2 linked regions of the Luteolibacter yonseiensis genome follow. The main gene of each other region encodes a partner of the protein of the gene in region 2 in a complex. Links are inferred from orthologs where the notes say so. Each region holds a gene or a part of one and is shown on either strand. Other genes may lie near its edges.

The links. The genes of interacting proteins can lie anywhere in the genome.
Region 1: the proteins of xseB (region 2) and xseA are in contact, whole or in part, in a cryo-EM structure (PDB 8TXR), measured with the Escherichia coli proteins. The link is inferred for Luteolibacter yonseiensis from one-to-one orthologs.

The regions. Positions count from the first base shown.
Region 1 is NZ_JAENIK010000011.1:1,144,067-1,149,747, reverse strand. Bases 1,546-4,416 are described here. They hold xseA (exodeoxyribonuclease VII large subunit), read right to left. Parts: upstream 3,782-4,416; coding sequence 2,309-3,781; downstream 1,546-2,308. Other genes in these bases: JIN84_RS14580 (flavin reductase family protein), read right to left, coding at 1,707-2,312. Outside these bases: JIN84_RS14585 (nidogen-like domain-containing protein), read right to left, coding at 1-1,525; JIN84_RS14570 (cellulase family glycosylhydrolase), read left to right, coding at 4,459-5,681. UniProt on the Escherichia coli protein: Bidirectionally degrades single-stranded DNA into large acid-insoluble oligonucleotides, which are then degraded further into small acid-soluble oligonucleotides.
Region 2 is NZ_JAENIK010000011.1:189,680-194,179, reverse strand. The notes cover bases 1-2,933. They hold xseB (exodeoxyribonuclease VII small subunit), read right to left. Parts: upstream 1,667-2,933; coding sequence 1,334-1,666; downstream 1-1,333. Other genes in these bases: JIN84_RS10525 (hypothetical protein), read right to left, coding at 1,672-2,933; dxs (1-deoxy-D-xylulose-5-phosphate synthase), read right to left, coding at 1-1,353. Also shown: more of JIN84_RS10525, read right to left, coding at 2,934-3,498; JIN84_RS10520 (sigma-54-dependent transcriptional regulator), read right to left, coding at 3,529-4,500. UniProt on the Escherichia coli protein: Bidirectionally degrades single-stranded DNA into large acid-insoluble oligonucleotides, which are then degraded further into small acid-soluble oligonucleotides.

The sequences.
Region 1 (5,681 bases), 950 kb from region 2 along the record:
GAGAACCATCCGTGGTGGCGGTGAGAGTGAACTCATACGCACCCGGTCCTGGAAGAGTGACCTGGGGGTTCAGAATGGCCGGATTCGAGACTTGCGCGGTTTCGCCGCCGGACTGGCTCCACGCGAGCGTGAGCTGCCCTCCGCCCGTGAAGCCGGCGCTGCCCGCCAAGGTAACGGTGTATGGCGCATTTCCCTCCAATTCGATCGGCGACCCCGCATGCACAGTGAGAATCTCATCTTCCAACGTCACGATGATCTCGTCGTAGGAGGAGAACCGCGGCTTGGTTTTGGTCGTGGTCGTCAGCCGGAACACGTAACTCCCCGCCTCCGGCAAGGTCACATTGGGAGTGAGGGAAGCCGCGTTCGCGATCTGTGCCGTAGCCCCTCCCGTCTGCGTCCAGAGAGCGGTGTAGCCGCCCACTCCCGCCAGAAACACCTCGCCCTGAAGCTGGATGCTCCCTGACGCACCATACGGCAATGTGACATCCGCCCCCGCGTTCACGCGCATGGCACCGAAGAGCGCTCCATTCCGGAATTCAAACCGAAGTCTTCCCGGCACATCCGAATTCCATGTCCGATGGACCAAACCTGATCCGGTGTTCTCCGCACCTGACGAACGTATCTTGTCAAGGAAAGCGCCGGGCACTCCGGATCCTTCCACCTCCATCGCGAATTTCTGGTTCGCCGGCTTGGGTCCGCGGCCTGCGATACCGGCCCGCGCGGACAGTCCGCCATATCCGTCCTCCCCGTCCACATCCCCCGCCTCCCACTCGATCCTGTTGTAGTTGAACTCGACATCGAAGTTCCTGGCCCCGGTATCCTCCCGTTCGATGATGACGATTTGGAAGCTGTTGAGTTTGTCCGGATGCAGGTCGAAGTGGCCGACTTCGCTGTAAGTCGCCCCGAAAGCCCGGTGCCCGTCCACGTATTCCTGGACGAACCCGGCGGCATCATGGCTTTTTGAAAAGTGTATGACTCCGGAACCCTCCGCCCTGGTATCCACATCCGCCCAAAACGGGGCCAGAATCTGTGCGTTGATCGTCCGGAGATCTTCGGGAGTGAAGACGGACAAATTGTCACCGAAGGTGATGTTGCCATTGTTGTTCACATAACAGGCACCATAGTCGGTGCCCAGGAAGTTCACCACAAACGGCAACAACCGCGCGTTTGAGGAATAATCATCGTTCGGAGGAAGTTCCACCGCGTTGAAACCCGGACGGATCGCGCCCTCCCGAAGACGGAAAAAGTAAGTGGATTCGGAACCTTCAAAGAGCAGCGAACGTGCGTTTCCCGATCCCTCGACCACCCGGCTGATGCCTTTCCAGGTAACCAGGTCCCTGCTTCCTTCCAGCATGTGGGTCTTCTGTTCCTGTGCCTGCCAGTCCAGCAGGTAGCACCCCGGCTCCATGGGGGTGATGCGCAATGGAACCGTGGATTGGGCGCTGGCATATCCCATCATCGACCAAACGCCGGCGACTGACAAAAAGAGCCGGCCATCCACAATCCTCCGCCCGACGTTTTTCATCAGAAAAATCGGCTCGTGGCAGCGGTGCCTGAGGGTTCCATCCATCGTGATCCTATGTCTTCATCCGCCCCGGGACAACGGGGTGTCACAACTCTGTTCTGACACCGGGAGCAACAAGACATACACGGAAATATCAGCCAAGTCTAACCAAACGTTCAAGTCTGAATTCATCAACCTGTTCTCACTGAGGACGGATCATTTCGAACAGATCGCTCGTTTTACAATACCAATTGGGCACGGACATCCGCCCCACGGGATGGAAAACATCACCACGTATCCGCAAAGTATCTACATCAAATAACTCCTCTTTTACCTGCACGCGGTGGACGATACCAAACACAAGGCGGTTTTCCCCAATCTGCTGGATGGAGTGCAACTTGCATTCCAATGCGGCAGGCGCCGCTGCGATGCGCGGGGGAGCGACCGATGCAGAGGCCGCGGTTTCCAGATTCTCCCGCTTCGTCTCGCTCACCCCATAGGGCACGGTGGCTGAGGTGCGGTTCATGACTTCCGCGAGCGATTCGTCCACCAGATTGACCACGAACTCGCCCGTCCGGCGGCAGTTTCGGGCGGTGTCCTTCGGCGAGCCGTCCGGGCGGTCGCCAGGTGCGAAAATCACCAGTGGTGGCTCGTCGCCAAACACATTGAAAAACGAGAACGGCGCGGCGTTCACACTGCCGTCCTCATTGAGCGTCGTCACCCATGCGATGGGGCGCGGGGTGACCAGCCCCGCCAGAATCGGATAAGCGCGGTGGGCGTGGGTGGTGAGGAGGTCGAGTTCGATCATCGTGGGGTGACTATACTGGTCGTTTCACCGTCGGCAAATTTCGTGCGCATCATTTCTCCCGGCTTCAGCGCCGCCGCGGAGGTCACAATTTTTCCGTCCGCCGCCAATGTGATGGAAAATCCACGCTGGAACGCGGACTCCGGTCCCAGAGCGCGCAAGAGGCCGCGCAACCGGTCGAGACGCTCCGCGCGCTGCACCGGGATATCCCGGCCCGTCCGTTCCAACCGTCGGCGCAGCCCCGCCACCGCATCCATCCGGCGTTCCAGAATGCGGGCGGGATGGCATGCCTTGTGACGGGCGCGAAGCTCGCCGAGACGCACCGCCAGCCGTTCCAACGAGAGTTTGGTTCCATGTGAAAGCTGTCCCCGTGCGGAATCCACCCTCATGACCGATTCACGCAGCAGTTTCTCGCCATCGCGCTGCAACGCGCCACGCTTCAGCGCCTCCACCGCGAGTTGCGCACCGGCCAACCGCTCGCGCGCCGTCCGCGTCATCCGCCGCCGGATCTGCGCGAGCCTGGCCGACAGCTCCGCGCCATCCGCCACGGCGAGTTCCGCAGCCGCGCTGGGCGTCGGAGCCCGGAGATCCGCCACGAAGTCCGCGATCGTGAAATCGATCTCATGCCCCACGGCGGAGATGACCGGAATCGGACATGCGGCGATGGCCCGCGCGACGACTTCCTCATTGAAATTCCACAAATCCTCGATCGAGCCGCCGCCCCGCCCTACGATGAGGACGTCACACCGTGGATAGCCGAACGCCTCCGGACGTCCCATTTTCTCAATAGCTTGTGCGATTTCCAGCTCAGCCCCCCGGCCCTGCACCCGCACAGGAAAAAGCACCGGCTGTACCCATGGAGCCCGCCGTGCGAGCACATTGAGAATGTCCTGAAGCGCCGCGCCGCTGCCGGATGTGACGAGTCCGATGGTCTTGGGAAATGGCGGAACCGGCTTCTTGCGGTCGGCATCGAAAAGCCCCTCCGCATGAAGTTTTCGCTTCAGGGCCTCGAATCGGGCCTGCAGATCCCCCGCCCCCGCGCGCTCCGCTTTCTGGACGATGATCTGCAACTGTCCCCTCGCCTCATACACGCTCGCCTCCGCGAAGACCCGTACTTTGGCGCCGTCCACCAGCGCCTCCGCTCCTTCCCGCCGCTTCGCGTTGAACATGGCGCAGGAAATCTGCGCGCCCTCGTCTTTCAGCGAGAAATACCAATGCCCGCTTGCCTGCTTCCGCATGTTGGAAATCTCGCCCTCCACCCAGGTCTCGCCGATCTGGACCTCCAGAAGATTTTTCATCCGCCGCAACAGCTGGGTCACGGAAAGGGATTTCGGCTCGGAAGGCCGGGGTTTCGAAAACAAGTCCACGTGCGGAACCTCGCAGGTAGTGTGACTTTTTCGAGCCTGAAAATCCTCTTCTGAGACACGATCCGTTCGCTCGAAAAATCCCGCTCTTGGACCGGGACACCGCATATTGCAGGTGATAACGCCCTTGGCGGACCCGCCAATGGTCAAAAGAACACACACGCGATCGCGTATGTCGGGAAAAAATTGATAATATTGCGAAACCCGCTAGATAGAGCACGTTGAAATTCACCAACTTAGGCTCGAACGTCATCCTGCTCCTCCTGCTTTCAGCTCTTGCGTGGGGCGGCATTTTCGCGCTCTTGGTGGTTTACCTGATCGGAACTCCCTCGTTTGTCGGATGGCTTATCGTCTCTCTTTTTCTAACAGGGATGGTCGTGTGCATCAGCCTGATGGGGCTTGAAATCTTCCGTCCCTCGAATGCTGAAAAGCAGGATAGTACCAAACAGCAGCCATTGAAGGGTCCTCCCAAAATTTCCGAGCTGCAATTGGACGATTTTCCTCCGGTCGCCAGCCAAACTCCCTCCCCCGCCTCCCCCGCAGTTCACCTCCTCCCCCCGCTGCAAGTTCCTCTCCCCGCTCTGGCCCCCCTCCAGCAACACGCCCTCCGCAGCGTGCTCACCCTGCAGATGCAGCCCCCCTCGGCGCAGCCCCCCCCCATCACGCAATCCCTCCGCCCCCAAGAGTCGGCTGTTTCGGGTAGTCTTCCGGGAGGACGATGATTGCGGACCGGATCGGCGTTTTTTAACTCCTTTCCGGCGCGGAAAAACGGTTGGATTCCTCCCATGTGGTTCCCTGGTCCGCTTCGCTCCACAGTTCTCGCGCTTTCCCTTGCCACCGCGGCATCAGCGGACGGGCATCGCCCGCTGATGCGGGACTTCATCGGGCTGAACGGCCACACCGTTCAGTTCAAGCCCGAACTCTACCGCCCGGTCTCCGGCGTGGTGCGGGATTACCATCCCGTCGAGTGGGATCTAGGCAAGGAAACCGCCGTGTTACCGAAATTCCCTTTCGCGAAAAACGGCGTGGACTGGCAGCACGTCTATGGCTCGTGGCGGGAAAAGAAATGGGACATCGACGCCTGCCTGATGTTCGAGTCCGTCAAGCGCGAGGACTGGAAGGACATCGATGCGGATGCCCGCGCATACGGCGAGGCGTTCGCCAGGGAGTTCGGTCCATCCGGAAACCGCAAGCTCACGGACTCCGTGGAAATCGGCAACGAGCCGGGGAAATGGAGCGATGCCGACTACACCCGCATCTTCAAGGCCATGGCCACCGGCATCCGCGCGGGCGATCCGAAACTGAAAATCGCCACCTGTAATCTCACCACCGGCAAAAGCGGTGACTATGAGAAATCCGTCGATTGCGTCGCCGCCTTTCCCGAACTCTTCGATGTCCTGAACGTCCACACCTACGCCCAACTCGAAGGCTGGCCGACGTGGAAGCGGAGTTTCCCCGAAGACCCGAAACTCCCGAACTACCTCCAGGACGTGGAAAAACTCTGCAAATGGCGGGACGCCCACACACCCGGCAAACCCATCTGGATCACCGAGTTCGGCTACGACTCCACCACCCAGCCGAACGCCACTACCGGCGACTTCGTAAAGTGGCAGGGCGTCACCGACACCCAGCAGGCCCAATGGCTCGTCCGTTCCCTCCTCGTATTCTCCTCCATGCCCGTCCAGCGCGCCTACGTCTATTTTTTCAACGACGACGACCAACCCGGCGTCCACGCCAGCGCCGGCCTCACCCGCCATTTCAAACCCAAACCCTCCTTCCACGCCCTCGCCCACCTGCAACAGGTCCTCGGCGACTGCCGCTTCGAGAAAATCATCACCAACCAACCCGCCCAGCTCCGCGTTCAGGAATACCGGAACGACGCCGGCAAAATCGTCTGGGCGGTGTGGAGCCCGACGGGCGAGGGGAAAACGTTCACGACAACGCTGGAGAACATTCCGGGGAAAGTGGTGGGAGTGCAGAGAATGCCTCTTACTTCGGAAATAACAAA
Region 2 (4,500 bases):
GATGATGCCGGGAATGTGGCGCAGATAACCGATATCGAAAAGTCCGTGGTGGGTAGGGCCGTCATCGCCGGACAAGCCGCCGCGGTCCATGCACAGGCGGACCGGAAGTCCTTGAAGCGCCATGTCATGCACGATCATGTCGTAGGCGCGCTGCATGAAGGTCGAGTAGATCGCGAGAAACGGACGGAATCCCTCCGTCGCCAGGCCGCAGGCGAACAACGCCGCGTGCTCTTCGGCGATGCCGACATCGAAATAACGGTCCGGCAGCTCTTTTTTGAAAATCTCCAGCTTGGTCCCACCCGGCATGGCGGCGGTGATGGCCACGATTTTCGGATCCTTCTTCGCCATGTCGGTGACCGTCCGGCCGAAAAGGTCCGAGCAAGTCGGGGTCGTGGTGGCGTCGGTGGAGCCGTCCTCGATCTTGTAGGTTCCGAGGCCGTGGAATTTCCCCGGGTTGTCGAGCGCCGGCTGGTAGCCGCGTCCCTTTTCCGTGATGATGTGGAGCACCACCGGCTCGTTCAACGTCTTGAGATGTTCGAAGGTCCGGATGAGAAGAGGCAGGTCATGGCCGTCGATGGGGCCGAAGTAGCGCATGCCGAATTTCTCGAAGAGCACGTTCTGGAAGAGCAGGTTCTTCGCGCCTTCCTCCACACGGTGGGCGAGCGTGCGGGCGGCCTTTCCCGCGACCTTTTCCACGAAATCCGCCGCCTGGCGGCGCACCGAAGCATAGGTGGAGTGGGTCTGGAGAGCGTTGAAATAGCTGGCGATGGCACCGACGTTCTTGTCGATGGACCACTCGTTGTCGTTGAGGACGACGATGAATTTCTTCGTGGTTTCCGCAATGTTGTTGAGCGCCTCAAGCGTGGGTCCGCAGGTGAAGGCGGCATCTCCGGCAACGGCGACAATGTGATTGTCCCCGCCGGCGAGATCACGGGCGGCGGCCATGCCGAGAGCGGCGGAAAGCGCGGTTCCCGCGTGGCCCGCGCCGTAGGAATCGTGTTCCGACTCGCTGCGGAGAAGAAATCCGTTCAATCCCTTGTAGGTGCGGATCGTATCGATGCGGTCGGCCCTGCCCGTCAGCAACTTGTGAACGTAGCCCTGGTGGGAAACATCAAACACAAACTTGTCCCGAGGGGTGGAAAACACCCGGTGCAGGGCGACGCTCAGCTCCACAACTCCCAGATTCGGTCCAAGGTGCCCGCCAGTCTTCGAAAGGCAGTCGATCAGTGTATGGCGGATCTCCGCCGCGAGATCCGGCAACTCGTCGTCCGCAAGCTGTTTGACATCAGCAGGCGAATGGATGGTGGAAAGCAACGGGCCGAGAGCTGGGGGCTTAGAAGAGGCGGATGTCATTATCGTCGTCGGGATCCTCCGGCGGATCGGTCGGGGTGAGGAGTCCCTGATGTTCGGCAGATTTCAGGCCGGCATCCAGAGAAATTTCGCTTTGATTGCGGAGCGTGATGAGCTCGATGCGTCCACGGGCGGATTGGAGGATCGCCTCGCAGCGGGTGAGCAAGGCGGAACCTTTTTCATAATGCTCCACCAACTCCTCGAGGGGGAGATGCTCATGCTCCATCGCGTCGACAATGGCTTCGAGACTTCCCAAAGCCTGCTCAAAGGTGGGTTCGCCGGAGTTTTCCTCCTCTGTGGATTTGCGGCGGGGCATGGTCGTTACTTCTGCACGGGCTGGGACATCTGCTTGTCCGCATAGAAAAGCAGATCGGGCCAAGACAGGAAGTTTGGTTTCGAATAGCGTTTGGAGATCCCCTCGAGACGACGGGATTTGTCGTAAATCGTGATGCCGTCCAGGGTGGTCATGGAGGAACTCGTGGTCGATGCGACCCGCCCGTTCAACACGAGCGCGGAGAAGTCCTTATAATTTTCCATCACATCGGTGATGCTTCCCGAGCCGTGCGATGACGGGGAAATCAGAATGCCTGCGACGGGTGTCTGTAGTTCGGCGGCGATGTTTTCCAGCTTTTCAAATCCCTCGCGGGTTGGAGGCAGCCAGATGCTTATCCGATCCGCATACCATGCGGTGGCCCATGGCTGGTCGGAAAAGATCACCTGCTTCTCGGTGGTCCACCCTTTCAGCATTTCATTGCTGTTCAGAGGTCCGGCCAGATACGGCGGCCAGTTCGGGTGACCTCCGCGGTCGCGGAAATGAAGGCCGATCTGAACCTTGTTCGGCAAGGAGGCGACCAGCGGCAGGACACAGATGCAGACCACCACGATATGGTGCAGGTTTTTCAACATCGGAGTGGTGGCCACCACATCGAGCCGGCTCCACAGGATGGAGATGAACGCCAGGCCGTAAGCGGTCATGATGGGCGCGAAAAGGAGGTGCATCTGGTTGGGATCCAAAGCGTCCTTGGAGATCCCGAAAAATCCCATGCCCAACGTGGCGAACACCCACATCAGCAGGATCACCCAGCGGAAATTCGCGATGGACGCCCGCTTGAACGGGTGCAGCAGCGAAAGAAAAAACAGGGGAGCCACGAAAATACCACCCAGGAATGGAATGATGTCCGTCGTCTGCAGCAAGGTGGTCCGGACGATTTTCATGATCAATCCATCAAGAATCAACGGCTGGGCCTGGAGGTCGGAATTCCGCATCACCGCCCCTTCAGTCCCGTTGCCAAGACCGTTATAGAGCGTCAGGAATGCGGTGCCGAACGGGGAGCCGGAGATGTCCTGGTTCCTCACCATCACCAAGGCGGCCGGGATCAGGATCATCGCCAGGACCGTGAGTCCCACAAAGCCGCGCGGACGGAAGTAAACCGCCGCGAAGATGATGTATCCGAGCGAGATCCACACCGTCATCCAGTGGGTCAGCGCCAGCAGCATGAAAAACAATCCGGCGATGACAGCGGGCGCGAATGGGATGCGTCCCTCCGTAGAGGCTTCCACCGCCCGGTATACGAAATAAATCCCACATGAGAACAGCAGCAACATCAGCATCTGCGGCAGCCCGCTCATCGAAACATTCCAGAACGTCTCGCAAAAGAGCATCAGGATGGCGCACACACCCGCCACCTTCGGATCGAATATCCTCGAAACCAACAAGTAGTTCACCCCGATGGACATCAGGAAAAACAGCACTGAAACCGCCGCGATCACCCGGTCCAGCGGATAAATCCACTCGCTGGGGGACATCTGCCACTTGTTCGCATCGTCCGCACCAATGATTTTCAGCACGGCGGCGTTCAGCAGCGGATTGAGCGGAGAGTGGTAGGTGTCGGGAAAATGCACCATCGGCACGCTGCCCTCGTCCGCCTTCTGGGCCTGGTAGTAGGCGACCGGACGGATCATTTTCGTGGTGATGCCATTGCCCCGGGCGATTTCCCGGGCGATCTGGGCCTGATCCATGCCTTGTGGCGTGCTCAAGCCCCGGAAGAGGACAAAGAGGTTTCCCAGCGTGAGGATCAACAACAACAGAAGAAACAGACTGCGGCGGATGATGATGCCGGTGTCGAGTTGGGAGGAAGTGGTACTCATGAAGAAATGGGGATAGGCAGTCGCTGGTTTTCAGAGACCGAGTTCTTTCAGCTTGCGCTGCAGGGTTCTGCGGCTGACACCGAGCAGATCCGCGGCGCGCGTGCGGTTTCCACCAGCAAGCGAGAGGGCGGAGCGGATCGTATTGGTTTCGAGCGCATGCAAGTTGAAATCCGCCCCTCCATCAAGGGCCATTTTGTCCAACGGCGGGGATTCCACCAGTCCCTGGCCTTGGAAATGCAGGAACTGCGGCAAATGCCGCACGTCGATGACGGAATCGTTACTCATCACCACGCCGTGTTCGATGGCGGTGCGCAGTTCCCGGACGTTGCCCGGCCAGTTGTATTTGACCAGCAAGGCCAGCGCCTCGTCCGTCAGGGGCTTCACCGGGCGGTCGTTTTCCTTGGCGAATTCCTGGAGGAAGCTGTTTGCCAGCAGGACGATGTCCTCACGCCGGTCCCGCAGGGGAGGCATTTCCACCTTCACCACGTTCAGGCGGAAATAGAGATCCTCGCGGAATGCGCCCTTCGCCACCAGTTCCTTGAGATTCTTGTTGGTCGCCGCCACCACCCGCACGTCCACCTTGATAGGTGAATTCGAGCCGACCCGCTCCAGCGTCCGCTCCGAGAGAACCCGCAGCAGCTTCACCTGCGTCGCCGCATCGATCTCACCGATCTCATCCAGGAAAAGCGTGCCTCCGTCCGCTTGCTCGAACCGCCCGATCCTGCGCTGGGCCGCGCCGGTGAACGCCCCCTTTTCGTGCCCGAACAACTCACTTTCCAGCAACTGGGCCGAGAGGGCGGCACAGTGGACGATCACCAGCTTCGCCGCCGGCCGCCCGGAAAGATGGTGCAGCGTGTGCGCCACCACTTCCTTGCCCGTTCCGGACTCCCCCTCGATGAGCACGGTGGCCCGGGTGGCGGCCACCTGCTGGATGAGTTCGGAAACGCGTTTGATCGCCGGGGATTTCCCGATAAGCCGGTCCAGCTTGTGATTTTTTTTCAC